Regions from separate parts of the Nonomuraea sp. NPDC047897 genome, predicted to be linked through region 4. Evidence: predicted binding sites of a transcription regulator. Region 4 holds the regulator's gene; each other region holds the start of a gene.
What was found. Region 4 encodes LexA, which represses DNA repair genes until DNA is damaged. Its sites were predicted from a motif close to TCGAACANNTGTTCGA; they were not measured.
Positions count from the first base shown of each region.

Region 1: ACGF0J_RS24910 (SAV_6107 family HEPN domain-containing protein) is a predicted target of LexA. The motif match lies at 2,368-2,383, and genes of this name have one in related genera.
Region 2: ACGF0J_RS34010 (DUF6504 family protein) is a predicted target of LexA. The motif match lies at 4,002-4,017, and genes of this name have one in related genera.
Region 3: ACGF0J_RS16185 (Rv2578c family radical SAM protein) is a predicted target of LexA. The motif match lies at 2,825-2,840, and genes of this name have one in related genera.

Region 1 is NZ_JBIDCC010000011.1:162,479-169,554, forward strand. Features, by position in the region: gene ACGF0J_RS24900 (universal stress protein) at 1-615, shown strand, start outside; gene ACGF0J_RS24905 (transcriptional regulator) at 906-1,400, shown strand; gene ACGF0J_RS24910 (SAV_6107 family HEPN domain-containing protein) at 1,661-2,107, opposite strand; gene ACGF0J_RS24915 (NUDIX domain-containing protein) at 2,568-3,122, shown strand; gene ACGF0J_RS24920 (ferredoxin) at 3,304-3,495, opposite strand; gene ACGF0J_RS24925 (cytochrome P450) at 3,505-4,704, opposite strand; gene ACGF0J_RS24930 (TetR/AcrR family transcriptional regulator) at 4,801-5,412, shown strand; gene ACGF0J_RS24935 (hypothetical protein) at 5,512-7,076, opposite strand, start outside.
Region 2 is NZ_JBIDCC010000020.1:52,867-59,942, reverse strand. Features, by position in the region: gene ACGF0J_RS34015 (DNA polymerase III subunit alpha) at 1-3,671, opposite strand, end outside; gene ACGF0J_RS34010 (DUF6504 family protein) at 3,671-3,937, opposite strand; gene ACGF0J_RS34005 (serine/threonine-protein kinase) at 4,205-5,827, shown strand; gene ACGF0J_RS34000 (TetR/AcrR family transcriptional regulator) at 5,843-6,436, opposite strand; gene abc-f (ribosomal protection-like ABC-F family protein) at 6,491-7,076, shown strand, end outside.
Region 3 is NZ_JBIDCC010000006.1:294,070-301,145, forward strand. Features, by position in the region: gene ACGF0J_RS16180 (glycosyltransferase family 4 protein) at 1-1,270, opposite strand, end outside; gene ACGF0J_RS16185 (Rv2578c family radical SAM protein) at 1,759-2,817, opposite strand; gene ACGF0J_RS16190 (DUF3040 domain-containing protein) at 2,950-3,228, shown strand; gene ACGF0J_RS16195 (general stress protein) at 3,329-3,820, opposite strand; gene ACGF0J_RS16200 (penicillin-binding transpeptidase domain-containing protein) at 4,053-5,663, opposite strand; gene ACGF0J_RS16205 (lysophospholipid acyltransferase family protein) at 5,724-6,383, opposite strand; gene ACGF0J_RS16210 (polysaccharide lyase family 1 protein) at 6,846-7,076, opposite strand, start outside.
Region 4 is NZ_JBIDCC010000012.1:143,766-150,841, reverse strand. Features, by position in the region: gene ACGF0J_RS26445 (PDZ domain-containing protein) at 1-1,728, shown strand, start outside; gene ACGF0J_RS26440 (GNAT family N-acetyltransferase) at 2,167-3,069, shown strand; gene ACGF0J_RS26435 (hemerythrin domain-containing protein) at 3,137-3,703, opposite strand; gene ACGF0J_RS26430 (MalY/PatB family protein) at 4,189-5,292, opposite strand; gene lexA (transcriptional repressor LexA) at 5,452-6,159, opposite strand.

The DNA of each region.
Region 1 (7,076 bases), on a different contig from region 4:
GTCGTGCACCACCACAAGGCCAGCGGGCGCGGCCTGCTGGAGCTGGCGCGCGGCCGCGGCGCCGACGTCGTGGTGATCGGCTCGGCTCCGGGCGGCGGCAAGGGCCGCATCTCGGTCGGCAGCACCGCCGACCAGCTCCTGCACGCCTCGTCGGTGCCCGTGCTGCTGGCCCCCCGCGGTTACGCCGAAGTCCAGCCCGAGGCGTTCGAGCGGATCACGCTCGCCTACCGGCGCGGGCCGTGCGCCGACGGCGCCGTCGCCTCGGCCGCCAGGGCCGCCGTCCGGCTGGACGTGCCGCTGCGGCTCGTGACGCTGCTCGTCAGCAGCGGCCGCCGGGTCAAGATCGAGGAGGACATGCTCGACCGGCTGCGCGAGCTGGCCTCCGCCGACCTGGCCGAGGCCGCCAAGGGGCACCGGCGCCGCGTCTCGGTGGAGGTGCTGGAGGGTCGCACCGTCGCCCAGGCGCTCGCCGCGACCTCCTGGCTGCCCGGAGATCTGCTGGTCTGCGCGTCGAGCGACAGTGGCCCGCTGCGGCGGGTCTTCCTCGGGGACACCTCGCTGAAGATCGTTCGCGCGTCGTCCCGTCCCGTGATGATCCTCACTCGGCAGCAGTGAAACATCCGGCAAACTATGACGAACTGCCGCTATTTATGGGACATGTGGGGCTTTTGCGGCGTAGCCTCCCGGATCGGATTCGGCATCTTTTTTCCAATCAGCTTGACCTTGAGCGTCCTCCCCTTTACCGTCACTGTGCGTAACCAGCACCGCGCGGCGAATTGGGGTAAACCCATGGCACCGCCACCGATGGAGCCACCTCGGCACCAGACCCCCCGGTGGCTCGGGCATTCGCCGCAAGGGAGCACAATCTACTGAGAGCAACACATAGAGAGCCGGGGGGCCACACGATGCCGTCTGAGTACGCAAAGTCGCTGGGTGCACGACTGCGCGCCATCCGCACCCAGCAGGGCCTGTCCCTGCACGGGGTCGAGGAGAAGTCGCGTGGCAGGTGGAAGGCCGTGGTCGTGGGCTCGTACGAGCGTGGCGACCGAGCGGTCACGGTGCAGAAGCTTGCCGAGCTTGCCGACTTCTACGGGGTTCCCGTGTCCGAGCTGCTGCCCGGCGGCGCGGCGCCCAGCCCGCTCGGGCCCACCCCGAAGCTTGTGATCGACCTGGAGCGGCTGGCCACGCTGCCGAAGGAGAAGGCGGGCGCGCTGGCCCGCTACGCCGCCACCATCCAGAGCCAGCGTGGCGACTACAACGGCAAGGTGCTGTCGATCCGCCAGGAGGACCTGCGCTCTCTGGCGGTGATCTACGACAAGTCGCCGAGCGAGCTGACGGAGGAGCTCATCAGCTGGGGCGTCCTCGACGCCGAGGCCCGCCGCGCCGTCGAGTCCTTCTGACGGACACCGTGGTCCTCAGGGGCTGACCGCGACTCTCGGGGGCGCGCCACCGCACGGGCGCGCCCCTCACCCATGTACGCCCCTCCGTCGGCGCCGGGGATGGCCGGACGACCGTCACGGACGGCGGCCGCGCGCCCGGCGCGTTGCCCGGAAGAAGTTCACGCGCGCAGGCTCACCCGGCCTTCGCGGAGCGGGCGGAACCGACACGGGGCCCCGGCGAGACCGCCCGGAGGGCGGCACCCGGGTCTCGGGGCGGCCGGTCAGCCGGCCAGGGGCACGACGACCGGGAGCTGGGACTGGGTGGGGACGCCGAGGATGCCCTCCACCGTGGTGACGAACTTTCCGGCCTCGGTCAGCAGCTCGTCGGCGTCGGCCGCCGAGACGCCGCGGACCATGCCCGCCTCCGCCCTGGCCCGCTTGGCGGCGCTCACGGCGAAGTAGGCGGCCCAATCGGCGAGCTGCGGCTCCGCCTCCGGCAGGAGCTCCCACGCGCTGCGCAGGCGGCGCCTGCGGCCCTCCATGGGGCGTGGGCGGGCGGCCAGGATCGCGGCGGCCGCGCGCAGCGCCGCCAGGTGGGCGGCGACATAGCGGGATGCCGGGGTGCGGGCGGTCGTCGCCTCCGCCAGGCAGGAACGTGAATCCGTCAGATGCGCCCGAACAGCAGGCGACAGCCCGGGACCCTGCGGGTCTCTAGACCGTGGTGCCATGTGCACGCCTCCTTGGGGTCGTGGCGGCTCCCGGCGTCGCCGCCGGTGAAGCCAACGATCGCAGACGCCACCGACATTTCCGCCGGGCCGGCCGGACGAGAAGCTTCCCCTCTCCCCGTCCGGCCAGGACGCGCCCGCTCGTCTCCGCCGACGACGAGGACGCGCCCTTCGCCCGTGGAGCCCGACCGCGGGTCTCGCTTGGGGGAAGCGCGGCCCGCGATCAGGTCCTCGACGTGAGCCGCGAGTCTCACGTCACTACGTCGAACATAATTTCGATCACGGTCTGTGTCAACCTGTTCCAGAACACAGGTTCGATCGATCCCGCCCCGCCCGCCGCCGGCGTGGCGCGACGGCCGTGCCATGCGGAAGGCTGGGGGCACGTGGCCACCCCGGGGACCGGCCATTATGGGCGGCCCCCGGCGTCGCCCGAATCCGACCGCGCGGCCCAGGGGAGCAGCCAGTGACGCAGCAGGAGCAGGGACAGGTCATCGAGCAGGTGTCCACCGAGATCGTGTACGAGAACGCGTACCTGCGCCTGCGCGAGGACCGCATCCGCCGCCCCGACGGCTCGCCCGGCGTCTACACCTACGTCGACAAGCCGGACTTCGCGCTGGTGATCGCCGTCGAGGACGGCGGGTTCCATCTGGTCGAGCAGTACCGCTACCCGGTCCGGGCCCGGTCGTGGGAGTTCCCGCAGGGAACCTTCCCGCACCTGGCGACCGGCGACCCGGAGGCGCTGGCCCGCGAGGAACTGCGCCAGGAGACCGGGCTCACGGCCGGCGGGATCCGCCACCTGGGCCGGCTGGACACGGCCAAGGGCGTGTCGGCACAGGGTTTCGACGTGTTCCTGGCCTGGGACCTCACGCACGGGGAGCCCGAGCTGGAGCCGGAGGAGCAGGACCTGCGGCACCAGTGGTTCCCCCGGGCCGAGGTGGAGGCCATGATCCGCCGGGGCGACATCACGGACGCCGCCACGCTGGCGGCCTACACGCTGCTGCTCCTGACCGGCGAGTGAGCCCGGCCTCCCTTCCGGCCGGTGGCCGGGCCCTGCTGGCCGTAAAATCCCCTATATGGCGATAGGACGGAAAAGCGCCCGTCTGACCGGCCACCGACCCGAAAAGCAACCCGGCAGTAAACCCGCACAACCACGCGGGGGACGGCGGACCGCCGAAAAGCGGCGCGGCCCGGACGGTTTCTCAGGACACCGACAGAGCGCCCGACGGGCAGAGGGTCACGGCCCGTCGGACGGCGTCCGCCAGCTCCTCCGGCGGCGACGGGTCGAGAAGCACCACGGTGCCGTCCTCCTCGCTCTGGTCGAACACCTTCGGCACCGTCAGCGCGCACATGCCCGCCCCGATGCACACCGTCGTATCCGCTTCGATCTTCATCCTCACGCCCTACCAGGTGACAGGGAGGCGGTGCACGCCGTAGATGCTCATGTCCGTGCGCATCGGCACCTCCTCCGGTGGTACGGCCAAGCGTAGGCCCGGCAGGCGGCGCAGCAGCGCCGCGTAGCCGACCCGCATCTCGATCCTGGCGAGCTGCTGGCCGAGGCACTGGTGGATGCCGTGGCCGAAGGCCAGGTGTCCGGTCGCGGCCCGGGTGACGTCGAGGTGGTCGCCGCCGGGGAAGCGCGCGGGGTCGCGGTTGGCCACCGGGAGGTGGAGGGTGACCGCCTCACCCTTGGCGATCACGGTCCCCTCCAGCTCGACGTCCTCCAGCGCCGCCCGGACGGGCCCCAGGTGGATGATCGTGAGGTGGCGCAGCAGCTCCTCGACCGCGTTCTCCATCAGCGAGGGGTCCTCGCGCAGCAGGGCGAGCTGCCCGGGGTCGCTCAGCAGCGCGTAGGTGCCGAGGCCGAGCATGTTCGCGGTGGTCTCGTGGCCGGCCACGAGCAGCAGGAACGCGACCCCGGTGAGCTCCTCGTCGGTCAGCTCGCCGCCCCCGACGAGCCCACTGAGCAGGTCGTCGCCGGGCTCGCCGCGCTTGTGCTGGATGAGGCCGTACAGGAAGGCGGAGATCCGCGTCATCGCGGCGATGACGTCCGCGCCCTCGCTGTCGAGGCCGAAGAGCACCTTGGAGTCGGCCTGGAACCGCTCGCGGTCGTCGTACGGGACGCCGAGCAGCTCACAGATGACCAGCGACGGCACCGGCAGCGCGAACGCCTCCACCAGATCGGCCGGCCGCTCCCCCGCCTCCATCCGGTCGAGGCAGGCCTCGGCGATCTCCCCGATGCGGGGCTCGAGCTGGTTCATCCTGCGCACGGTGAACTGGCCGGCCAGCAGCTTGCGGTAGCGCGTGTGCTCGGGCGCGTCCATCCGCAGGAAGAATCCCGGCGGCACCTGGAACCCCTGCTCCTGGACCTCCTTCAGCAGTTGGAGCCGGGCCGGGACGGGCGGATGGGTCAGCTCCGGCCGATTGCTGAAGCGCGGGTCGGCGAGCACCGCGCGGGCCGCCGCGTAGCCGGTGACCAGCCAGCCGAGGTGCCCGTCGGCGTACGTCATACGGTGCAGGGGCGCCCGTTCGGCCAGCGCCGTGAACCGGTCTGGCGGGTCGAGGGGGCGGTCGCGCTCGGTGGTCAGCGTGAGGTCGGACATGCCGGGACTCCTTCCGGGTCGGTACCTCCACAAAACATCACCGAATGCAAATTTTCAATTGGTGAAAAGTATAAGCCTGTGCAGTACAGTTCCGTCATGGTGGGTATGCGGGAGCGCAAGAAGCAGCGCACACGCCGGGCGCTGATCGAGGCCGCGCTCCGGCTGTTCGCCGAGAAGGGCTACGAGGAGACGACTCTCGCCGAGATCGCGGCGGAGGCCGACGTGTCGACGCGCACGTTCTTCAGCTACTTCGCCAGCAAGGAGGACGTGGTCTTCTTCGACTCCGAAGTGCGGATGGAGCGCATTCTCGACCTGGTGGCGGCCAGGAAGCCCGACGAACCGCTGCCCGGACTGCTGCTGCGCATCGTCCGTGAGAGCCTGTCGCAGGCGGCCGAGGACGAGGGCCCACCGCTGCGTGACGCGCCGCTGCGCATGGACCTCGTCATGAACGTGCCCGCCCTGCAGGCGCGCGCGCTGCACCTGCTGTTCGACAGCCAGCTACGGCTGGCGCGGGCGCTGCACGACGCCTACGCCGACCTGCTCGACCCGGTCGACGCGGCGGCGGCCGTGGGGGCTTTGACCGGCGCGGCCAAGCTCGCGGTCATGGTGTCCATCGGCCGGGGCGACTCCATGGAGCAGGCCGTGGCGGCCGCCGTCCGCGCCGCCGAGGTGGCGCTGCGCGGCCTCGACAGCCTCGGCGGCACCTGAGTCAGGGTCCGACCCGGCCCCCCTTCCACCGAGCGCGCCCGCCGGACAGCGGCCGATCGGGCAGCGGCCGATCGGGCGGGCGAATCCCAAGGGCGGATGTCAGCGGCAGCGGGCGCCCTTCCAGGAGGCCCAGCCCTTCGACGGGTCGCCGTCGCCCGTCGCGGTCCACCCCGCCGGAGGCGGACCGGCCGAAGGCGGCACGATCACCGTGCAGGCGCCCGCGGGCGGCGCCTGACGCGCGCCGTCGTACTTCTCCAGCGGCGTCCACCAGACGCGGTGGATGAGCGGAAGCCAGACGTTCCACGCCACCCGGGTGTCCACCGCGACCCGGCCGGGGCCGGGGGCGGGCAGCCAGTCGCGGCCCGGTGCGGGAGCCGACTTGGGCGCCAGGTGCACGACGAACGCGACGGTCACCACCGCCAGCCCCGCCGCCGGCGCCCACGCCCGCACGGGAGCCCACGCCCGCACGGGTGACCACGTGGCGAGTGCGGTGAGCCCGGAGAGCAGCGCCAGCGCCGTCAGCGAGGCGGCGGCCATGTCGAACCGGTCCGGCACCCCGCTGAGAAAGATCACTTCGGGGAAGTCGAAGGCGATGAAGGCGTACCGGTCGAGCCGGTCACCGGCGTACCACGCGGCCACGCCGCCGGCCGCCGCTCCCAGCGCCGCCGCGGCGGCCGCGAGCCCGGCGACCGCCGCCCGCCGGACGCGCACCAGCGCGGCCAGGCCGACCAGCGTCCACGCCACGGCGACGCACGCCAGGTAGCGGCCGTAGGCGTAGTTGCCGACCCGGTGCTCGTCGGGCAGCGCGGCGGACGACGCGTACGCGATGCCGAGGGTGACCGCGAGCAACGCCACGGCGGTGACCCGGTGCGCGAAGGTGATCGCGGCCCGGCCCGCCCGCGCACCGTCCGCGTCCCGAGCGCGCTCCGGCCGCCCGGCGCCCCGGCGGACGCCGACTCCCCGTACCGCGGCGATCGCGGCGGCCGCCAGCCCGATGCCGGCCAGCCCCCACGTGCCCACCACCAGGTACCAGAGCTGGCCGGCCGCCCCCGACAGCGCCCATGCCTGCCCGTCGAGGCCGGTCAGCCGCGAGACCAGGAGGCCGGACAGGTCCCGCACGCCGCCCGGATAGACCGCGGCGGCCAGCGCCCGGTTGAGCACCGCGCCCGCCGCGGCCAGGACCACCGCCACGGCCAGCGACACCAGCCCGGCTCCGCGCGGCACCCGTCGCGCGACCAGCAGCGCACCCACCACGACGACCGACACGGCCAGCACGACGACGCCCCGCATGTGCACCGCCGCCGCGAACCCCGCCAGCCCCCCGACGGCCACGCCCGCCCGCACGCCCGGACGCACGCCCGGACGCACCCTCGCACGCACGCCTGCTCCACGGCCGGGCCCGCGCCGTCCGGAGCCCGCGCGGGCCAGGTCGTGGAGGCCCAGCAGCCACCCGAGGAGCAGCGTGGGCAGGACCGCGTCGGCCAGCGCCAGCCCGGAGAACAGCAGCAGCGACGGCGAGGCCGCCGCCACGAACGCCAGGAACAGTGCCGGGCCCCGTCCGACGCCCAGCCGCCGCAAAACCAGGAACGCCAGCGGGAACGCCGTGGCCGCCGCCGTGGACCCCACGGCCACCACCAGCCGGTAGACGGTGGCCGGGTCGGAGG
Region 2 (7,076 bases), on a different contig from region 4:
CCGGCCACCTGCTCGCCCGAGGGGCGGGCGAGGACCTCCCGCACCGCCTCGATGCCGGCCGACCGCCACAGCGTGTCGAGCGCGGCGAGGTCCCAGCAGTCGACCGCGCGCAGCGTGACCGCCCGGACGCCGGTGCGCCGCACCACGCCCCGCGCCACCAGGAGCCACGCCCCGAACACCGTCGCCGCGCACCGGCCCTGCACCGACTCGAAGAACGTCAGGTCGACGGGCCCCGTCGAGTCGTCGAGGGTGGTGAAGATGATCCGCTGGCCGGACCGGATGGCCGGCGTCTGGGTGGCCACCTTGACCCCGGCGACCAGCACCTCGGCGCCGTTGCGCTGGGCCGGCAGATCTCTGGCCCGGACCACGCCGACGGCGTCGAGCAGCTCGGCGTGGAAGCTGATGACGTGGCGGCTGACGTCGATGCCGAGGATCTCCAGCTCGGCCTCGACCATCTCGGCCTCGGTCATCTCGGGCAGCTCGCCCGGCGGGATGTGCTCGCCGAACCCCAGCGGGAGCTGCACCGCCGGCGGTTCGGCGTGGGCCGGCCCGGACCCGGCAGGGCCCGGCCCGGCGGACCCGGCGGACCCGGCGGGGCCCGGCCCGGCGGGGCCCGCGGGCGGCGCGGGCGGCGCGGTGTAGCGCCTGGACCGCCGGGCGGTGCTGATGCCCGAGGTCGAGGCGCGTTCCAGGGCGCCCACCTGGGCCACCAGGTCACGGCGGGTCAGCCGGCCGGGACGCCAGCGCGGGCCGCCCGGGTGGAGGTCGTGCAGCGCGTCCAGCCCGCCCACCTGGACGATCCGCTCGGCGGTCGGCCGGGACGGGCGGGCCCGGTCCCAGAAGTCGGCGAGCGACGTGTACGGCCGGCCCGCGACCATCCGCTCGACCTCGGCCTCGCTCGCCCCCTTGACCGCCGAGAACGGCACCCGCAGGGCGTAGCCCCGGCCCAGCTCCTCGGGCCGGAACGCGAGCCGCCGCGCCGCACCGCCCTCCGGCACGCCTTCCCGCGCCTCGCCTTCCCGCGCCTCCTCTTCCCGCAGCTCCCCCAGCGCCCCGGCGGGGACCCGGACCCGCAGCGGGGGACGCGGCCCGAGCCGCTCGACCTGCCAGTCCTTGCCCGACTTGTTGACGTCGAGCGGCAGGATCGCCACCCCGCACTGCCGGGCCTCGTCGATGATGACGCGCTGGGGGTACATGCCGGGCTCGTGCGTGAGCACCCCGGCGAAGAACGCCGCCGCGTGGTGCCGTTTGAGCCAGGCCGACTGGTAGGTGGGCAGCGCGAACGCCGCGGCGTGCGCCTTGCAGAACCCGAACCCGCCGAACGCGTCGAGCACCTCCCAGGCCCGCTCCACGGTGGCGTCGTCGAACCCGTTGGCCCGGGCCAGCGGCACGAACGTCCGGCGCACCAGTTCCCGGCCCTCGGGTGTGCCGAGCGAGCGCCGCAGCATCTCGGCGAACGACAGGTCGCGGCCCGTCATCACCTCGATGACCTTGAGGACCTGCTCGTGGAAGACGACGACGCCGTGGGTCTCCTTCAGCGCGCCGTGCAGCCGCCGGTGCGGGTAGCGCGGCTCGCGCCAGCCGTGCCTGGCCTCCAGGTAGGGGGTGACCATGTCGGAGTTGACCGGGCCGGGCCTGAACAGCGAGATGTCCACGATGAGGTCGTGCATCGTGCGGGGTTCGAGCTTGGCGACGAGCTCGCGCTGGCCGGGCGACTCGATCTGGAAGCAGCCGAGCGTGCGGCCGGCGCAGATCATGTCGTAGGTCTCCTGGTCGTCGCGCGGCACGTACTGGACGGCCGGGTCGTCGCCGGCCTGCTCGTCCAGCGCGACCACGACGTCGTCCACCCGCTTGATCTCGCTCAGCGTGTGGGCCATGGCCGACTGCATCCGCACGCCCAGCACGTCGAGTTTGAGCAGCCCGGCCTCCTCGACGTCGTCCTTGTCGAACTGCGACATCGGGAACTCCAGCAGGCTGCGCTCCACCGGTGTGCGGTCGCGCAGGGTGGCGTTGCCGATCAGCACCCCGCACGGGTGGAGCGCGATGTGCCGGGGCAGTCCGTCGAGCTTCTCGGCCAGCCGGAACACCCGGTCGAGCCCCGCCTCGCCGAGCCGGCTGTCGCGCAGCTCCGGCAGGTCGCTCAGCGACGCGGTGATCTGCCTGGCCCTGATGTGCGGGAACGCCTTGGCGATGGCGTCGATCTCGTGCGGCGGCAGCCCCATCGCGCCGGCCACGTCGCGGATGGCGCTGCGCGCCCGGTAGGTCTCCATCATCGACACGCAGGCCACGCGCTCCTCGCCGTAACGGTCGAAGATGGCCCTGTAGCAGTCGAGCCGGCGCGCGGACTCGACGTCGACGTCGATGTCGGGCAGCCCGACGCGGCCCTCCGACAGGAAGCGCTCCATGAGCAGGCCGTGGTGGAGGGGGTTCACCTCGCCGATGCCGAGCAGGTAGGTGACCAGGCTGCCCGCCCCGGAACCGCGGATCGCGCAGCGGATGCCCATGCCGCGGATCATGTCGGTGATGCCGGACACGGCGACGAAGTAGCCGGACAGGCGCTTGCGCTCGATGATGTCCATCTCCGCCCGGAGGCGATCGCGGGCGTCGCGGGAGCGGGCCAGCCCGCGGGCGGCCATCCCGTCCTCGACGCGGCGGCGCAGCAGCGGCACCGGATCGGCGCCGATCTCGGGCAGGTGCAGGGCGGGCGGGTCGCCGCGCAGTGCGAGCAGCTCCAGCGGGTCGATCACGCACTGCTCGGCGATCCGGCGGGTGGTGCGCAGCAGCGTGGCCATCCGGCTCTCGTCGCCGCCGCAGATCCTGGCGGCCACCTGCAGCATGTCCTTGGAGCTCTTGAGATAGGCGTGCGAGGTGGTGCGGTCGAGATGGCGCGGGTGCAGCGGGACGAGCTGGCGGGCGGCGTCGAGCACGTCGCCCACCTGGTGGTCGGCCGGGTCGAGGTAGCGGACGGCGTTGGTGAGCACGGCGGGCACGCCGAGCGACTCGGCCAGGCCGAGCATGCGGGTGGCGGTGGTGGCCTCGCGGTAGCCGTACTGGTCGACCAGCTCGACCACCACGCCGGGCAGCAGGGAGCGCCAGCGGCCGAGCAGCGCCCTGGCCTGCTCGTCGCGGCGCTCGGCCACCGCCCGGCCCACGTCGGAGCGCGGGCCGAGCAGCACCATCAGCCCGCCGGAGCCGGGGGCGTCGTGCGCGGCCACCAGCTCGCGGGTCACCCGCGGCGCGCCGCGGTCGCCCGCCCGGTGGGCGGCCGTGACCAGCCGTGCCAGGCGCGACCAGCCGTGCGAGCGGGCCAGCACCGTGACCCGGTCCTCGGCGTCGGGCCCGGTCCTCGGCCGCGGCCCGCGCGGGCGGGGCTCCAGCACGGTGAAGCCGGGCAGCGTGTCGTCGCGCCCGTGGTCGAGGCCGGCCAGCGTGTCGTCGCGCCCGTGGTCGAGGCCGGCCAGCGCGAGGTCCACGCCGAAGACGGGGCCGATCCCGGCGTCCGCGCACGCCTGGGCGTGCTTGACCGCTCCGTACAGGCCGTCGCGGTCGGTCAGGGCCAGGATGTCCATGCCGTCGTCGGCCGCCCGGCGCGCCAGCGCCTGCGGGAAGGCCGTGCCGTAGCGCATCGAGTAGGCGGAGCACACGTTGAGGTGCGGGAACGGGGGCGCCATCAGTCCCACGCCCTCATGAGCAGCCAGCCGCCGCTGGCGGTGTCGAACCTCAGCTCGTACGAGCCGACCAGCCGCCCCGGAGCGGCCTCGACCCGCCAGAACCGGCGCTCGCCCGGGTCGCCCTCCCCGGTCCGCCACCACTCGCGCGCCACCACCCAGTGGTCGAGGACGCGGCGCACGAGGTAGAGGCGGTCACGCCAGACGAACTGGGACGGCTCCCCGTCCCTGGTCCACACCTCGATGGGGTCGCCATAGAGTCTGCTCAAGATGCTTCTCCCCGCGGCTCTCGTGCCTGTGCTGAGCCGCCCGGGGGAAGGCGGGCGCTACGTATCGAACATATGTTCTCAGGGCTCGGAGCGCAAGTCGCCCGGCCACCTTCACGGCTACCCGCACGGGCCGGGGTGATGCCCGGCCGGACGCGCCCGGACCACGCTCCCGCGGGCTCCGCGCAGCCCCGCCGTCGGCGGAGTCATCGCCGTCGTTCCGTGTCGGGCCCGCCCGGACCGGACACGATGTCGGTAAGCTAACCCGCCGTGAGCGGTGAATCCTCGCACATCGGGCGCTTCCGGCTGCTGAGCGTGCTGGGGCGAGGCGGGATGGGCACGGTCCATCTCGCCGAGGACCCCGCCGGGCAACGCGTCGCCGTCAAGGTGATCAACCCGGAGCTCAGCCAGCACGAGCAGTTCCGCATGCGCTTCCGGCGGGAGGCGGACGCCGCGCGCCGGGTGCGCAGGTTCTGCACCGCCGCGGTGCTGGAGGCCGCTCTCGACGGCGACCAGCTCTACGTCGTCACGGAATACGTGCCCGGCCCCAACCTGGAGCAGGCCGTCGAGCAGTCCGGCCCGCTGACGGGGTCGAGCCTGGACGCCCTGGCCGTCAGCGTGGCCACCGCGCTGACCGCGATCCACGGGGCCGGGGTGGTGCACCGCGACCTCAAACCGTCCAACGTGCTGCTGTCGCCCGTCGGCCCGAGGGTGATCGACTTCGGCATCGCGCGGGCGCTCGACACGCTCGGCGGCGTCACCGGCACCGGCGAGCTGATCGGCACGCCCCGCTACATGGCGCCCGAGGTGCTGCGCGGGGAGCCGGTCTCGCCCGCGTGCGACGTGTTCTCGTGGGGGTGCCTGGTCGCGTTCGCCGCCAGCGGGCAGGCCCCGTTCGGCGGCGGCACGCTGCCCGCGATCGTCTACCAGGTGCTCAACACCGAGCCCGACCTGAGCGCGGTCGAGCCGGGGCTGCGGGAGCTGGTCGCCTCCGCGCTGCGCAAGGACCCGGCCGCGCGGCCGACCGCGCAGCAGTTGCTCGACCATCTGGTGGGCCGTTCGGCCCAGCCGGAGCAGGCGGCCCACACCGTTCAGGTGGCCTGGCAGCAGGCGACGACCCCGTTCACCGGCGCGCCGCCGTTCGCGGCGCGCGGGAGGCGGGGGCGGCTCCTCGCGGGGCTGGCCGCCGGCGTGCTCGCTCTGGCGGCGCTGGGCGCGGGCGCGTGGGCGCTGCTCACCCCCAGCGGCCCGCCCGAGCTGCCGGTCCTCTACCAGGAGGACTTCACCCAGACCACCGGCGGCTGGCCCGGCACCTACGACGCCGACGAGGACGCCAGCTACGGTTACCGCACCGACGGCACGTACGGGCTGGACGTCGAGGAGCACAGCGAGGAGCGGTGGGCCAGGGCGCCGCTGCCCTACCTCACCGCCACGCCCACGACCTCGCCCGACCCGTCGGCCACGCCCACGCCGATGCTGCCCGAGACCGTGCTCATCGCCGTCACGGCCAAGGTCCAGCACGTGACCGGCAGCGGCGAGTACGGCGTCTACTGCCATGCCGCCGAGGACGACACCTACTACGAGTTCGGCGTGGACACCACCGGCAAGGCACGCATCCGGCGGATCTCCGACGGGTCGGGCGGCACGCTGGCCCAGCCGGTGCAGGTGGCCGGCCTGCCGGGCACGGCCCGCATCGAGGCGGCGTGCGAGCAGTCGGGCAGCACGGTGCGGTTGACGATGTGGGTCAACGGCGAGCGGGTGCACCAGGTGGAGGATCCGAACGGCATCGGCAACGGCACGCTGGGGCTGTTCGCCCGCACGACCAAGGACGGCGAGTCGCTGATGAAGACCACGTTCGACGACTTCGAGCTGCGCGGCACCAAGGAGCCCTGAGCGCCGCCGGGCGGCTCAGAGCACCCCGGCGCGGGCGGCGGCCAGGGCGGCGGCGGCCGCGCGGTCGGCGTCGTCGTCGGTGACCGGCTCGTGGGAGACGAACAGCCGGTAGTAGACCGGCGCGATCGCCACCCGGACCACCTCGTGCCCGTCCACGCCCTCGGGCAGCTCGCCCCGTGCCACGGCCCGGCGCACGACCTCGGCCGACTGTTCGTGCCGCGCGGTGAGGAAGTCGTGCAGGGAGCGCGCGGCGTCCGGGCTCTGCATGGCCGCCGCCACGAACGCCGCCGCCACCGGCCCCGCTTCCGGGTCGCCGAACCCGGTCCGGACGAGCCGCACGATCTCCCGCAGGTCCCCTTCGACGGAGCCGGTGTCGGGGACCGGCCACGGCTCGTCGCGGGCCAGCTCCAGCGCGTCGGCGATCAGCCCTTCGACGTTGCCCCACCGCCGGTAGACGGTGGTCTTGTGCACGCCCGACCGTTCGGCGACGTTCTCGACGGTCAGGCCGCCGAACCCGTGCTCCGCCAGCTCGGCCAGCGTGGCCTGCCGCACCGCGTCGCGCACCCGCGCGCTGCGCCCGCCGGGGCGCTTCCCAGACTCCAAAGTCAACTCCAGTTGCGTTTGTGGGCTCACTGTGACACGCTAAAGCTACATCAGTTGCGATTGGAGTTCCCTCTGACCATCCTGCGTAACGTCTCCAAGTCCTACGACCACCGGCGCGTCCTGTCGGGCGTGTCCCTGTCCGTCCGGCAGGGCGAGCGCCTCGGCATCGTCGGCGACAACGGCTCGGGCAAGTCCACCCTGCTCCGGCTGCTCGCCGGAATCGAGCTGCCCGACGACGGCCAGGCCGACCCGGGCGGCGACGTGGGCCACCTCGGCCAGACCCTCGACCTGCCGCCGGAGCACACCGTCCAGCAGGCGGTCGACGCCGCGCTCGCCCCCCTGCGCGCGATGGAACGGCGGATGCGCGACCTGGAGACCGCCATGGCCGCCCCCGGCGGCGCCGAGGCCGCGCTCATGGACGAGTACGGCGAGCTGCTCACCGCCTACGAGGCACGCGGCGGCTACGAGGCCGACTCCCGGGTCGACAAGTCACTCCACGGCCTCGGCCTGTCCCACCTCCCGCGCGACCGGGCGCTGGCCGAGCTGTCCGGCGGCGAGCGGGCCCGGCTCGGTCTGGCCTGCCTGCTGGCCGCCTCACCGGAGACGCTGCTGCTCGACGAGCCGACCAACCACCTCGACGTGCCCG
Region 3 (7,076 bases), on a different contig from region 4:
CGGCCGGCTGGGGCCGGACATAGGTGCCGTTGCGGCGGGCGACCAGCTCGTCCAGCAGGGCGTCCCAGCGCGCGCCGACGGCGTCGAGGTCATAGGTGCGGGCGGTCTCCAGCGCGCCGGCCGCCAGCCGCCGCCGCAGCTCCTCGTCCTCGATGACGCGGATGATGGCGGCGGCGAGGTTGGCGTTGGTGCGCGGCTTGACCAGGAGACCGTCGACCTCGTCGGTGATCATCTCCTTGGGCCCGTGCGGGCTGTTGAAGCTCACGATCGACAGCCCCTTGGCCATGGCCTCGAGGATGGTCATGGGGAAGCCCTCGTGCCGGGAGCTGAGCACGTAGATGGAGGCCCGCTCCAGCTCGGCGCCCACGTCGGTGGTGGCGCCGGGCAGGACCACCTTGCCCTCCAGGCCGGCCTCGGCGATCTGGGTGCGCAGGTTGTCCTCCTGCGGGCCCGCACCGAAGATGCGCAGCTGCCAGTCGGGATGCGCCTGGGCGACCTGCTCCCAGGCGGTGATGAGGCGGTGGAAGCCCTTGATCCGGGTCATCCGGCCCACCGCGATGGCGACCTTGGCGTCCAGCGTGGCGACGCCACCGGTCATCGGCGGCACCGCGTTGGGGATGCGGACGAGCCGCTTCGGCTTCTTGGGCAGGGTGTCGCGGTAGTCGCGCAGGTCAGCCTTGGTGAGGGTGACGAGGGCGTCCATGCGGCGGTAGCGCCACTTGATGAGCTCCTGCATCGGCTCGGCCTGGGTGCGCAGGGCGACGTGCTCCTGTCCGACCGTGATGACGCCGGGCGGCGCGAGCTGCGCCATGGCGAGGTTGAGCCCCGGCCGGGTGGCCATGAGCACCCCGCCGTCCAGTGAGCGGATGTAACGCGCCAGCTTGAGGTCGGTCCACAGGTTGAACCGGTGGTAGGCCGTCTCCTCCTGGGGGATCAGTTTGCTCGGCATCTTCGACAGCATCGCCCGCAGCGGGTCCGAGCTGGGGTTGAGCCGGTCGTCCAGGAAGCGGAACCTGACCCGGGGGTCGATCGGGAAGAACGGCTCCTCGGCCTCCTTGAGGATGGACACGATCTCCACGTCCCGGTCGCGCGCCAGGTAGCTGGCGAGATTGAACACGGTACGGATCGTGCCGCCCATGCCGTTGGCGTGGAGCAGCAGGATGCGGACCCGGTCGGCGGAGGGGGGCGGCGCGTTGCGCGCCTTGCGCCGGTTGTACCCCCGGTACAACCGGACCATCGCCGACTTGCCCTTGCGTGCCAGTGCGCGCACCTGTGGGATCCCCCTTGGCGTCAAGTGTCGTAAACACGCTTGGCCGACGATGAGGACACACCTCACCATCGGCACACTGTCTCGTTGAGGTGGAGTGCACCGTGCATCCCCGTGGCACTATCCCCACCTATGATCTTTAGACGCGATAAATGGTCTTAAGGTTGCATCTTGATCGAGACGAGTCTCGCGCGGCGGCGCGAAAGGCGGGTGAGAGGCGGGCGGCGGCCGCGCCGCCCGCCCAGGTCACCGGCTCAGGCGGGGTGTCACGCCTGGTCCGGCTTGCCGGCTTCCTTCTTGGCGTCCTTGGCCTGGCGGCCGGTCTTGATCGCCTGCTTCTTGGCCTTGCCGGACTTGGCGGCCGGTTTCTTCTTGGTATCGGACATGGCTATACCCCCCGTATGAACCATGCATGCCTCTTCGGCACACTAAGCCGCTTAGTACCCATTTGGCACTGAAAACCGACATAGTGCCATTAGTTACATGGCGATCTACAGCAGGGTGAGCTGCTCGGGCCCGGCGGGCAAAGGCGCGGGTCGGGGTGCGGACGGTGGAGCGGCCGGCCGGGCCGGGAGGCGGCGGGCCCGCGCCGGGGTGGCCCGGCCCATGCCATGGCGCTCGGCCAGCTCCCTGACCAGGCCCGTCACGCGCTGCTCGTAGGCCCGGGGAGCGTAGGCGCCCCTGCCGTACAGCTCCAGGTAGCGCGGCAACAGGCGCGGATGCTCGCGGGACAGCCACGCCAGCCACCACTCGCGTGCGCCGGGACGCAGGTGCAGCACGATGGGCGTGACGTGGGTGGCGCCCGCCTCGGCGATCTCCTTGACCGTGCGTTCGAGCTCGCCGGGGGAGTCGGTGAGGTAGGGCAGGATCGGCGCCATGAGCACCCCGCACGGCACGCCGTGGTCGTTGAGCGTGGCGCAGGTCTCCAGGCGCCTGGCCGGGTGCGGGGTGCCGGGCTCGGTCGAGCGCCAGGCGTCGGGGTCGAGGAAGCCCGCCGAGACGTTGGTGGCCACCTCGGTGACGCCGGCCGCCTCGGTGAGCAGGTCGAGGTCTCGCAGGATGAGGGTGCCCTTGGTGAGGATGGAGAAGGGGTTGGCGGCGTCGCGCAGGGCCGCCAGGACGCCGCGCATGAGCCCGTAGCGGCCCTCGGCCCGCTGGTAGCAGTCGACGTTGGTGCCCATGGCCACGTGCTCCCCGCGCCAGCGGGGCGAGGCCAACTCCTTGCGGGTCAGCTCGGCCGCGTTGACCTTCACGATGATCTTGGAGTCGAAGTCGGCCCCGGCGTCGAGGTCGAGGTAGCGGTGGGTGGCCCGGGCGAAGCAGTAGAGGCAGCGATGCCCGCAGCCCCGATAGGGGTTGATGGTGTGGCCGAACGGGACGTGGCTCCCCGCCGGGACCCGGTTGATGATCGACCGTGCGTGGATCTCGTAGAAGGTCGTGCCCCGGAACTCGGGGGTGTCGAACGTCCGGGCCACCGCGCCGCGTGCGAACAGCGGCACGACCGGATCGTCCTGATCAGTGCCCTCAAGGCGCAGATTGTCCCAACGCATGCCTTATTAGAACAGGCATTCGACCGTGATCGCAAAGGGAAAGAGGCTGCAATTACCTCACCAGGCGGCGGCTAATGATCTTCAGGGTTGGGCAGAAACCCCGCACAGAGCTTGCGTTCCGGAGGTGCATCTATGGCCTGGTCGCAGGACGAGGAGAGGATGCTGGCCCAGATCGAGCGTCACCTCGTCGACGACGATCCACGTCTCGTGGCGCGACTTGAGTCGTTCAACGAGCGGGCGCGGCGCAGTGAGGCGCAGGCCTCCGGCGTCGCCGGGCCTCGGCGCATGCCACGCCGCTCGACCGTCATCATCCTGGTGAGCTGGCTGCTCATCGCGACGTTGATCGCGACCTTGCTCATCATGGTCCTGCGTCAGGAGGCCGCCGGCCTGGCCCTGGCCGCCACTCTCTGAGCTGCCCACTCTCTGAGCCGTCCACTCTTTGAGCCGTCCACTCTTTGAGCCGTCCACTCTCTGAGCCGCCTCTCTCTGGCTCGTCGTCCCGCCCCACCGTTCAGGTCGTACGCCACCCGTGCTTGATGAGCAGGTTGCGTGCGTCCTCCGCCACGGCGTGGTCGGTGAGCACCTCGTAGCGGTCGGCCACGATCGTGCTGCACGACACCAGGTCGCCGCGCCCCCGCGTGGCCAGCCGGGTGCCGAGGGCGAAGAGTGCCCCGAAGACCGCGCCGTAGAGCAGCCCGCCCACCGCCATGGCCGGCAGCACGGCGCCGGGGGTGATCAGGCCCAGCAGCAACCCGGCCAGCAGGCCGAACCAGGCCCCCGTGACGGCCCCGGCGCCGGCCGCGCGAGCGCGGGTGAGCCTGCCCATGATCGTTTCCACTGTTCTCAGGTCGGCGCCCACGATGGAGACCCGCTGCACGGGGAAGTCGTTGCCGGCCAGGAAGCGCACCGCCTCCCGGGCCTGCTCGTAGGTCGGGTAGGTGCCCACGGAGGTGCGGAGTGCCACGTCGGCCGACGGGGTGGCGGGCGTGCCGGTGGGGAGCATCGCGGCTCTCCTTTCGGCTGGGCGGGCGGAGGGCGAAGGCGTTCTCCCTCTCATAGATCTCCGCTTGGAGAAAACTTAAACATGAAGTTATAGGTTTCGTCCCCGAAGGTTGCTCTCGCAGCGGTCGCCGCCCCGCCCGTTCGCCGCTGTCCGCGTCCCGGCCCGCGTCCGGGCCCGCCGCCCGTTCGCTGCTTCGCCCGGTCTTCCGGGCGGGGCTTCGGTGGTCCGCTCCCTACGTCGCGGGCAGGCCGCGGAGGAAGTCGGCCGCGATCGGGGCGGCGACCTTGCCGCCCCCGCCGCCCCCCTCGACCACGACCGCGAACGCCACGTCGCCCCTGAAGCCCATGAACCAGGCGTGCGAGTCGAGCTTCTCGCCCGAGCCGTACTCGGCCGTGCCGGTCTTGCCGCGGGTCCCCGCCGGCAGGCCGGCGGCCTTGGCCGTCCCCTTGGTCACCACGGCCGCCATCATCGCGTGCAGGTCGTCCTTGACACCGTCGGGCAGCGGCCGCTCGGCCGCCTTCTGCTCCAGGCCGGGCACCAGCGTGGGCGGGCGCCAGGTGCCGTCGGCGATCGCGGCCGCCACCGACGCCATCGACAGCGGACTCGCGGTGATCTTGGCCTGCCCGAACGACTCGGCCGCCAGCTCGGCGTCGGACGTCGCGCGGGGCAGGCTGGCCTTGGTCGCCGGGACCCCGATGGACAGCGGCTGGTTGAAGCCCACCTGTTCGGCCGTCTCCAGCAGCTTGGCCGCCCCGAGGCGCTGCTGGGCCAGCGGCGCGAACGTGGTGTTGCACGAGTGGGCGAAGGAGTCGAGGAACGACAGCGAGCCGAACTCCGCCCGCTCGGAGTTGCGGATCCGCAGCCCGCCCACGGTCGCGTACTTGGGGCACGTCACCGTGTCGCGCGGCGACATCCCGTCGGCCAGCAGCCCGATCGCGGTGACGGCCTTGAACGTCGAGCCGGGCGCGTAGCGGCCGTCGAGCGCCCGGTTGAAGCCGCCCCGGTTGTTGACCACGGCCAGGATCTCGCCGCTGCCCGGCTCGATCGCCACCAGGGAGGCGGGTTTGTCGACGTCCTTCACCGCGGCCACGGCTGCCGCCTGGACCTCCGGGTCGAGGGTCGTCCGCACCGGCTCGCCGGTGGCGCCCTTGATCCTGTGCAGCGTCTTGCCGCCGGACTGGATCTCGGTCGTCGGCGTGCCCGCGAGCCGCTTCTGGAACGTCTCCTGCAGCCCGCCCCGGCCGATCGCCTGTCCGGGCCGGTAGGCGGAGCCGAGCCGGGCGACGTCCTTCTTGGTCGCCTTGTCGAGGTAGCCGACGAGCTGCTGCACCGACCCGCCGGCGGTGCCGGTGTCGATGCGGTCGCCCTCGGCGTCGGTGATCGCGGCCCGCTCCGGCCATCGCGTCCTCAGCGTGAACGTCGTGCCCGAGGTCAGTGACGGGTGCAGCGCGGCAGGCGTCCAGGCCACCTTCCAGGTGCGGTCGGTCACCGCCAGGTCGAGATCTCCCTGGTAGGTCCACGAGCCGAGGTTCTTCAGCGTGAGCGTCGCCGTGTAGGGGACGCTGGCCCGGCCGTCGGTCTCGGTGGCCCGGCCCAGCCGCACCTTCGTCGACTCCACGCCGAGGCCGGTGCGCATCTGCTCGTACGCGGTGAGCGCCTGCGGCGCGGCCAGTTGGGCGCTCATCGCCGTGGTGTCGCCCCGCTCCCAGGCGGCGGCGAAGCGCTGCGCCGTCTCGGTGGGTGACCCCCTCGTGTGCAGCAGCCAGTAGGCGCCACCGCCGGCGGCCCCCGCCACCAGCACGGTGATGCCCGAGACGATCATGATGGTACGGCCACGCGCCACTGTCAGCCCCCTGATTGGTCGGCAGCGCTCGCTGGACAGGATCTCAGAGCCCGGCCAAGGCTAGGGCATCCCCTGCGCCGCCTTGAAACTCGCCGCGTAGGTCGGGACGTACTCCTGGCCGGACAGCTTCTGGATGGCGGCCATGATGTCGTCGGTGACGCGACGGCGGGCGCGGGCGTCGCGGTGGTCGCCCTCGAAGGTCAGCGGCGCGCCGATCGTGATGCCGATCCGGGCCGGCCGGGGGACCGAGGCGCCGACGGGGAGCACCTTCTCGGTGCCCTCGAGCGCGACTGGCAGCACCGGGGCGCCGGTCTTGAGCGCCAGCCAGGCCACGCCGATCTTGCCGCGGTAGAGGCGGCCGTCGGGGGAGCGGGTGCCCTCGGGGTGGATGCCGAACAGCTCTCCCCGCTCCAGCAGGTCCGCCGCCGCGTCGAGCATGGCCTGCGCGGCGTGGGCGCTCTCGCGGTCGGTCGGCAGGCTGCCGCCGAGCCGCATCAGCCAGCCGGAGACCGGGTTGCCGTTGAAGTACTCGTTCTTGGCGGCGAACGTGACGTGCCGGGGCAGCAGCGCGGGCAGCAGGAACGAGTCGAGCACGGACAGGTGGTTGGCGGCCAGGATCGCCGGACCCGTCCTCGGCACGTGGGCCGCCCCGGAGATGTGCGGGCGGCACATCATGTGGGCGAGCGGTGTCGCGGCGAACTTGACCACTTGGTACAGCAACGGGCTCTCCTGGGAGGGTCGTCGGACGGCCACCCCACCATAGAGCAGGCGCCCCGGCCGGAGCCGGAGCGCCTGGGAAAAGCGTTGAGGCCGATGTGGCGGTCGCCTCCTCGGCGAGATGCACAACACGGCTCCAGCCGAACGGTATTCCGTGAAGGCGGTAATTTGCGGCCCGGGGGACACAGACCACATCGGCCATTCGACTCTAACGGACATCGGGTGATCCGTATTCCATCCGGCCCAAAGATTCGGTCACGTCCTCGCCTGGTGTGGCTGGGCGACAGGCGAGAACCGCAGGTCACGGCCAGGCGGGCCGCCTCGGCGCGGGACGGCGATTTCGTGCGACCGGCGAGGATCGACGTGCTGGGCGGAGCCGCCGGCGGGCCGGGCGCCTCGGCGACGCCCTGGGGCGCACCGCCGGTTCTTCGCCACGGAGGAACCGGCGGAGACCGGGGTGGGCGATCAGAGGGACACGCGGCCCGCTCCCGCGCCGCTCGTCACGATCGACTTGACGGCCGCGGGCGCGTCGAGCCGGTACGGGTACGGGATCGGCTTGACGCTGCCGCCGGCGTCGCCGCTCCCGGAGTTGACGAGGAGGTTGTCGCGGGCCACCAGGGCGCCGGCGGGGGAGCTGCCCTCGCCGCGGTGGTAGGGGTCGTCGACGTTCTCGAAGGAGTTGGCCTCGACCAGGAC
Region 4 (7,076 bases):
TTCGACCCGGTGTACGACGCGCACGTGTTCGACCTGGCCTTCCCCTCCGGGTGCCGGCCGTACCTGGTGCCCCTGCTGGCGACGACGCCCTCGCCGTTCGACCCGAGTCTGCAGGGCCGCGGCTTCAACGGCGAAGACGACAAGCCCGGCAAGGACGACAAACCAGGCAAGGACGACACGCCGCCGCGGACGGAGGTCGATCCGGACGGGCTCGCCTCCCGCGTCGTGCCCGTGCCCGTGCCCGCCGGCCGCTACGACAACCTGCGCACCGCCAAGGACGCGCTGCTCTGGCTGCGGCTCCCGCTGACCGGCCAGCTCGGCGACGGCACCGAGAACACCGGCGAGGTCGTGCTCGAACGCTACGACCTCAAGAAGCGCTGCAAGGTGGAGCTCGGCAGGGAACTGCGGGCGTTCGAGGTGAGCGGCGACGGCACCCGCCTCGTCCTCAACGGCAAGAACGGCCTGCAGACCCGCTCGGCCGGCGAGGGCGAGGAGGTCGTCACCATCGACCTCGACCGCGTGTCGGTGCAGCTCGACCCCGTCGCCGAGTGGCGGCAGGGCTACCTGGAGGCCGGCCGTCTCATGCGCGACCACTTCTGGCGGGCCGACATGAACGGCGTCGACTGGCAGCGCGCGCTCGACCGCTACCTGCCGCTGGTCGACCGGATCGGCGCCTACTCCGAACTGATCGACCTGCTGTGGGAGGTGCAGGGCGAGCTCGGCACCTCCCACGCCTACGCCCGCGCCAACGGCATGCCGGCCGACCCGCGCCGCCGCCAGGGCCTCCTCGGCGCCGACCTGACCCGCGACGACGACGGCACGTGGCGGGTGACCCGCATCCTGCCGGGGGAGACGTCCGACCACGACGCCCGCTCGCCGCTCCTCGCCCCCGGCGTCGCCGTACGGGAGGGCGACGCGATCGTCGCCGTCGGCGGGCGGCCCGTCGACCCCGTGCGCGGCCCGCTCCCGCTGCTGGCAGGCACCGCGGGGCGGCCCACCGAGCTGACGGTACGGCCCGCCTCCGGAGGCGATCCGCGCCGCGTCGTCGTCACCCCCGTCGACGACGAGACCACGCTGCGCTACCACGACTGGGTGGAGGGCCGCCGGGCCTACGTCCGCGAGGCGTCGAACGGCCGCCTCGGCTACCTGCACGTCCCCGACATGGTGGCCTCCGGCTGGGCGCAGTTCCACCGCGACCTGCGGACCGAGATGGCCCGCGAAGGGCTCGTCGTGGACGTCCGCGAGAACGGCGGCGGCCACACCTCCGAGCTGGTGCTGGAGAAGCTGTCGCGCAGGGTCACCGGCTGGGCGCACGCCCGCGGCTACGAGCCCACCCGCTACCCCGACGACTCGCCGCGCGGGCCCATCGTGGCCGTCGCCGACGAGTTCGCCGGGTCCGACGGCGACATCGTCAGCGCCGGCATCAAGAACCGCGCCCTCGGCCCGCTCGTCGGCACCCGGACGTGGGGCGGCGTGATCGGCATCGACTCGCGCTACTCGCTGGTGGACGGCACCGTGGTGACCCAGCCGCGCTACTCGTTCTGGCTCGAAGGGCCGGGATGGGCCGTGGAGAACCACGGCGTGGACCCGGACGTGGAGGTCGTCATGACACCGCAGGACCGGGTGGCGGGGCGTGACCCCCAACTGGAGAAGGCGGTCGAGCTGGCGCTGGCCGCCCTGGAGGAACGCCCGGCGGCGACCCCGCCGGCCCTGCCCCCGCTTCCGTAGCGGCCCCGCCAGGAGACACTCCCCCCACCAGACCGGCCTCGGGGAACATCGGCACAGCGGTTGACGCCAAGCCGGTGATCATGGACTTGGGGCCGGTCACGGACGGGCCTACCGAGTCTCGGCCTTCGGGTGGGGTCGGGCCTGGAGCCGTTCGCAGCAATCGAGCTGCGGGTCCTCGGCCCGGCGGACTCGTACGGGTCAGGGCCGCAGCGTTCCGGTGTGTCGCAGGCCCCGTATCGGCGGGTCGAGATGTGGTGCGTGCGGCAGGCCGAACGCTGTTGCCGGTCATTCGAGCACGCTGCTAGGCTCCGCTCGCGTCCTCGACCGCGAAAGGGGGGTGGGAACCGTGAGCCAGCTGACTCTCATGTGCTCCCACCCCGTTCTGAGGACGCCGAGGATCTGAAGGGGAGCGCGCCGCTACCCGGAAGGACCCCTCACGTGACCGATCTGGTCATCCGCCCCCTCGTCACGGGCGAGGAAGCACTTTTCGACTCCCTGCCCGATCCCGGCCTGGTCGGCTTCGCCGCCTTCGGCGACACCTACAGCGAGATGGCCGCCGCCGGTGAGTACCGCCCTGAGTGGACCTGGGTGGCCCTGCGAGACGGCGTCGTCGTCGCGCGAGCAGCCTGGTGGGCCGGGCCAGAAGACGACAAACCGGTCGCTCTGGACTGGTTCGACTTCACGGACGCCAATGCGGCCGTCCAACTGCTCCGCGCCTCACCGCTGCAGGCCGAGTACTCACTCAAGCTGCCGCCCGGCTGGCGCGACGTCCCCGCAGTCCGGGAGCAGGCCCAGGCCCGGATCGACGCGGCCATCGCCGCAGGAATGTCGCCTCTGGCCGAGCGGTACCGCTACCGCTGGACGCCGGACTGCGGCGTGCCCGCGCGCCCCGGCCGCCTCGAATTCCGTCCCGAGCCCGACGACGCGGCGATCCTCGACGTCTTCCGTCGTATTCACCAGGGCAGTCTCGACGCCCATGCGCGCCGCACCGTCGCCGCATCCGGGCTGGAGGCGGCCGCGCAGGAAGAACTGGATTACCTGCGCTGGTTGCCGAGCCCGCGCGAGTGGTGGCGGCTTGCCTACACCCCTGCCGGGGAACTCGTCGGCCTCAGCGTCCCCGCCCGCAACTATGGAGACCCTGTCATCGGCTACATCGGCGTCGTACCCGAGCACCGCGGCCACGGATACGCCTACGACCTGCTCGTCGAGGCCACTCACAAGCTCGCTGACGAGGGCGTGGACCGCATCGTCGCCGGGACTGACCAGACCAACGTTCCGGTGGCCGCCCACTTCGCGAGGGTCGGCTACCCCATCGCCCAGGAACGCGTCGACCTGATCTGACGCAGAGACAGGAATCGGTGTGGGACTCGGGGTGTGACAACCGAGCCCCACACTTCGCTCCTGCGACTCAGTCGCGACCCCGGCCCGAGAGCGCGTCGCGGATGCGGTCCACGAGACCCGTTCCGGGTCCGAGGAGCTTGTTGGCGGGCGGGGTGTCCGGCGCGGAGGGATGCGGCCGGGTCGGCGCCACCTTCTTCGCCCGCTCCACCTTGGCGCCCAGTTCGGTGAGCTCCTCCGCGGTGCAGGCCGCCCGCAGTCGCGGGAACAGGTCGTTCTCCTCGTCCTGGATGTGGTGGCGGATCTGCCGCATCAGCTCCTCCAGGGTGGGCCAGAACTCGGCGTCGCCCGGCTCCAGGGCCTCAAGCCGCTTCATCGTCTCCTCGGCCTCGGCGTGCTCGGCGATCTCGTGGTCGGCCTCCTTGTCGCCGCCGGGCACGTGCTTGCGCACCGCGGGGTACAGGAACTGTTCCTCGGCCACCGAGTGGCGGACCAGCTCGATGACGACCTGCTCGGCCAGCGTCTTGGGTCGCTCCCCGATGGCGCCGACCATCGTCTCCAGTTCGGAGAACATCTGCTCGACCTCACGGTGGTCGGTCACCAAAACCTCGATCACGTCCCGCTGCTGCTCGCCCATGTCCCATCCCTTCCTCGACCGGATGCCGGGCCTCGTCGCCAGGGCCCGGCCTGTGCTGCTCCGGCATCTGCTTTCCGCACAGGGAGGGTGAAAACCAGGACCACCACACGCGCCGCCCGCCCGCCCAACTGCCGGTCGGGCCGTCGGGCCGTTCGATCGTCCGGATATCGGGCCTGCCTGACTGCCGGGCCCGCGCCGACCTCCTCGTGTCGGGCCTGCCTGACTGCCGGGGCCGCGCCGACCTCCTCGTGTCGGGCCTGCCTGACTACCGGCCCGCCCGACGTCCTCGTGTCGGGCCTGCCTGACTGCCGGGCCCGCGCCGACCTCCTCGTGTCGGGCCTGCCTGACTACCGGCCCGCCCGACGTCCTCGTGTCGGGCCTGCCCGACTGCCGGGGCCGTCTGACCTCCTCTTGTCGCGCTGCCCGACCTCACCGTCGGGCGGCCGACGGCGGAGTTGGGCCGCCCGACGTCGGGCTGTCCGACCTCACGGCCAGAGGCGGTCCAGGATCTCGGTGAGGATCTCTTCGGTGGTGGCGAAGTTGAGCCGTACGTGCTGCTCGCCGCCAGGACCGAATGCGGCGCCGTCGCTCAGCAGGACCTTGGCCTCCCGCTCCAGCACTTCGGCCATCCCCGGCCGGCCGTAGTCGAGCCAGGCCAGGTAGGTCGCCTGCGGCATCCGGTAGCCGACCGTCTCGGGCACCCGGGCGGCGATCGTCTTGCGGTTGCGGTCGAGCACGGCCCGGGTCTCCTCCAGCCAGGCGTCTCCGTGCCGCCAGGCCGCGACTGTCGCCTCCACCCCGAACAGGTTGGCCGAGCCGTAGATGAACGGCGGCTGCGCGTCCAGCCTCCTGCGCAGCTCCGGCACGCCGACGTGGGCGACCGAACACCGGATGCCGCCGAGGTTGAACGCCTTCGTGGCGGAGGTGAGCGTGACCGTCCGCTCGGGCAGGAGGGTCGCGAACGGGATGTGCTCGTGCGGCGCGTACGCGAGGTCGGCGTGAATCTCGTCGGCGATCACCAGCAGGTCGTGCCGTTCGGCGTGCTCGGCCAGCTCTTCGAGCTCCTGCCGGGTGAACACGCGGCCGGTGGGGTTGTGCGGGTTGACCACCAGCAGGACCCGGCACCCCGACAGGTCGGGCACCTCGAAACGCCACGAGTCGCCGTCGGGGTGGAACTGGACGGGCCGCAGCGGGCGTTCCATGTCCTCCAACGTGGTCAGGAAGGGGTGGTAGGCGGGAGTGTGGACCGCCACGCCGTCACCGGGCCGCGTCCAGATGTGCAGGAGCACCTGGAGCGCCTGGTTGATGTCGGAGTACGTGCGTACGTGCTCCGGTGCGGGCCGCCAGCCGTAGCGGGTGGTCATACGTTCGGCGAACGCCTCGGCCAGTGGGCCGCCCTGGGGGGCGTCGAGCCAGGCCGGATAGCCCAGGTCACCTTCGGCGCGACGCTTGAGTGCCTCGACGACCGCGGGTGCGGTGGGCAGGTCCATGTCGGCCACCCAGGCCGGAATCACTCCCGGGCCGGCCTTGGCCCACTTCAACCCGTCATGTGCGGTTTTGATGTCATTCAGGTAACTGGCGTCCTTCACCACATCAGTCTAGATGTGGGACCTTCCACGGCCTGGGCCGCACGTGACGGCCGATTGACCGGGGGACGGCACCCGGGCCCGCCGGCCTGGCTCGGGTCGCCTCCTGCCGGCGGAGACCGAAGCACGTGCCGCCACCGGCCGGTCGGGCAGGGCATCCGGTCAGAGGCGTCGCAGCACCGCCACCACCTTGCCGAGGACACTCGCCTCGTCACCGGGGATCGGGTCGTAGTTGGGGTTGTGCGGGACCAGCCAGACGTGGCCGTCCTTGCGCTTGAACGTCTTGACCGTGGCCTCGCCGTCGATCATGGCGGCCACGATGTCGCCGCTCTCCGCGACCGGCTGCTGGCGGACGACGACCCAGTCGCCGTCGGCGATGGCGGCCTCGATCATGGAGTCACCGGTGACCTGCAGGAGGAAGAGGGTGCCCTCGCCGACGAGCTGCTTGGGCAGGGCGAAGACGTCCTCGACGCTCTCCTCGGCGAGGATCGGGCCACCGGCGGCGATCCGGCCGACCAGCGGAACATAGGCGGCCGTCGGCCGGTTGACCGTGGATTCCTCGCTGCCGGCGTCGGGGTCGACCCAGAGCACGGGCTCGCCGGGGAGGCGAACCTCCAGGGCGCGGGGCCGGTGCGGATCGCGGCGCAGGTAGCCCTTGCGCTGCAACGCCGTCAACTGGTGCGACACGCTGGACGTGCTCGTGAGCTGCACGGCCTCGCCGATCTCACGCATGGACGGCGGATATCCGCGCTGCTGCACCGAGTCGCGAATCACTTCGAGAATCTTGCGCTGCCTGGGAGTCAGGCCCAGGGAGTCGCGCCGGCGCACCGCGAGGTCGGTGACCCCGTTTGCGTCATCTCGCTCGCTCATGCTCTCCTCCTCGCCAGCCGGGTCGCCGCAACCGGCGCACCTCCCGGTCCGTGGTCTTCGTGTCGCACACAGCGACCGTATCTCTGTTGAAGATCATCTTCAAACAATTGTTCGAGTCTTCCTCGAAATTGTCGCCAGTGTGGTGTACAACATCGTACGGGAGTTCGATCGACACCGTGTTCGATTTGCTGATCATAATCAGAGCTTTTTCTCGGGCCGCGACGGTGTGGGAGGTCAATCGTGCGAGCGATCTCAGCCACTGACCTGACCGACGGCACCAGACGACCGGGCCTGGTCATGGGTGCTGTCCGGCCCTGTTCCGGTTCCGCGAGGGGCGGGCCCGAAACGGAGCAGAGCATGCGCAGTGCCGTTCGCATGACGATTTCGCCCGATGTCGACGTTCGCGGGTGGGTGTGATGTCGAGACGCGATGCGACGTTCTGCGGCGGTCGCGGTCATGGGGCGGGTGGCCCGGTCCGGCGAAAGGCGGGCGTTTCGCGGCCTTGGGTCATTTCCGGGCGAGGAAGCGGGTCGCCCGCCAGACCCCCGACGGCAGGAGGGTGCGAAGTCCGTTCGTGACGCCCATACGGCCCGATGCGGTCGGAAGACGATGGGAGAGCGCGGCCGGCGCGGGATGGGGAGTTTCGGGCGGGCCACGTCGAGGGGTGGAGTTCTGATGCGGGAGGACGGGCCGCGGCGCGGCGGCATGTCATCAGGTGGGGCGAAACTGCCGGAAGGGGGAGCCGGCCCCGTGCGGGGACAGAGCCGGATGGACGGCCCCGAGCCGAACGGCCGACCGGTGGGTCGCTGTGGTGCCGTGGAGGAGGAGCGCGGTGCCTCGCAGGGTTCCGGGCGGCGCGACGGCGGCTCGCCCGCGCGGGAGTGGGCAGCCGGCACGCCCCCGCACTCGTCCGGCGG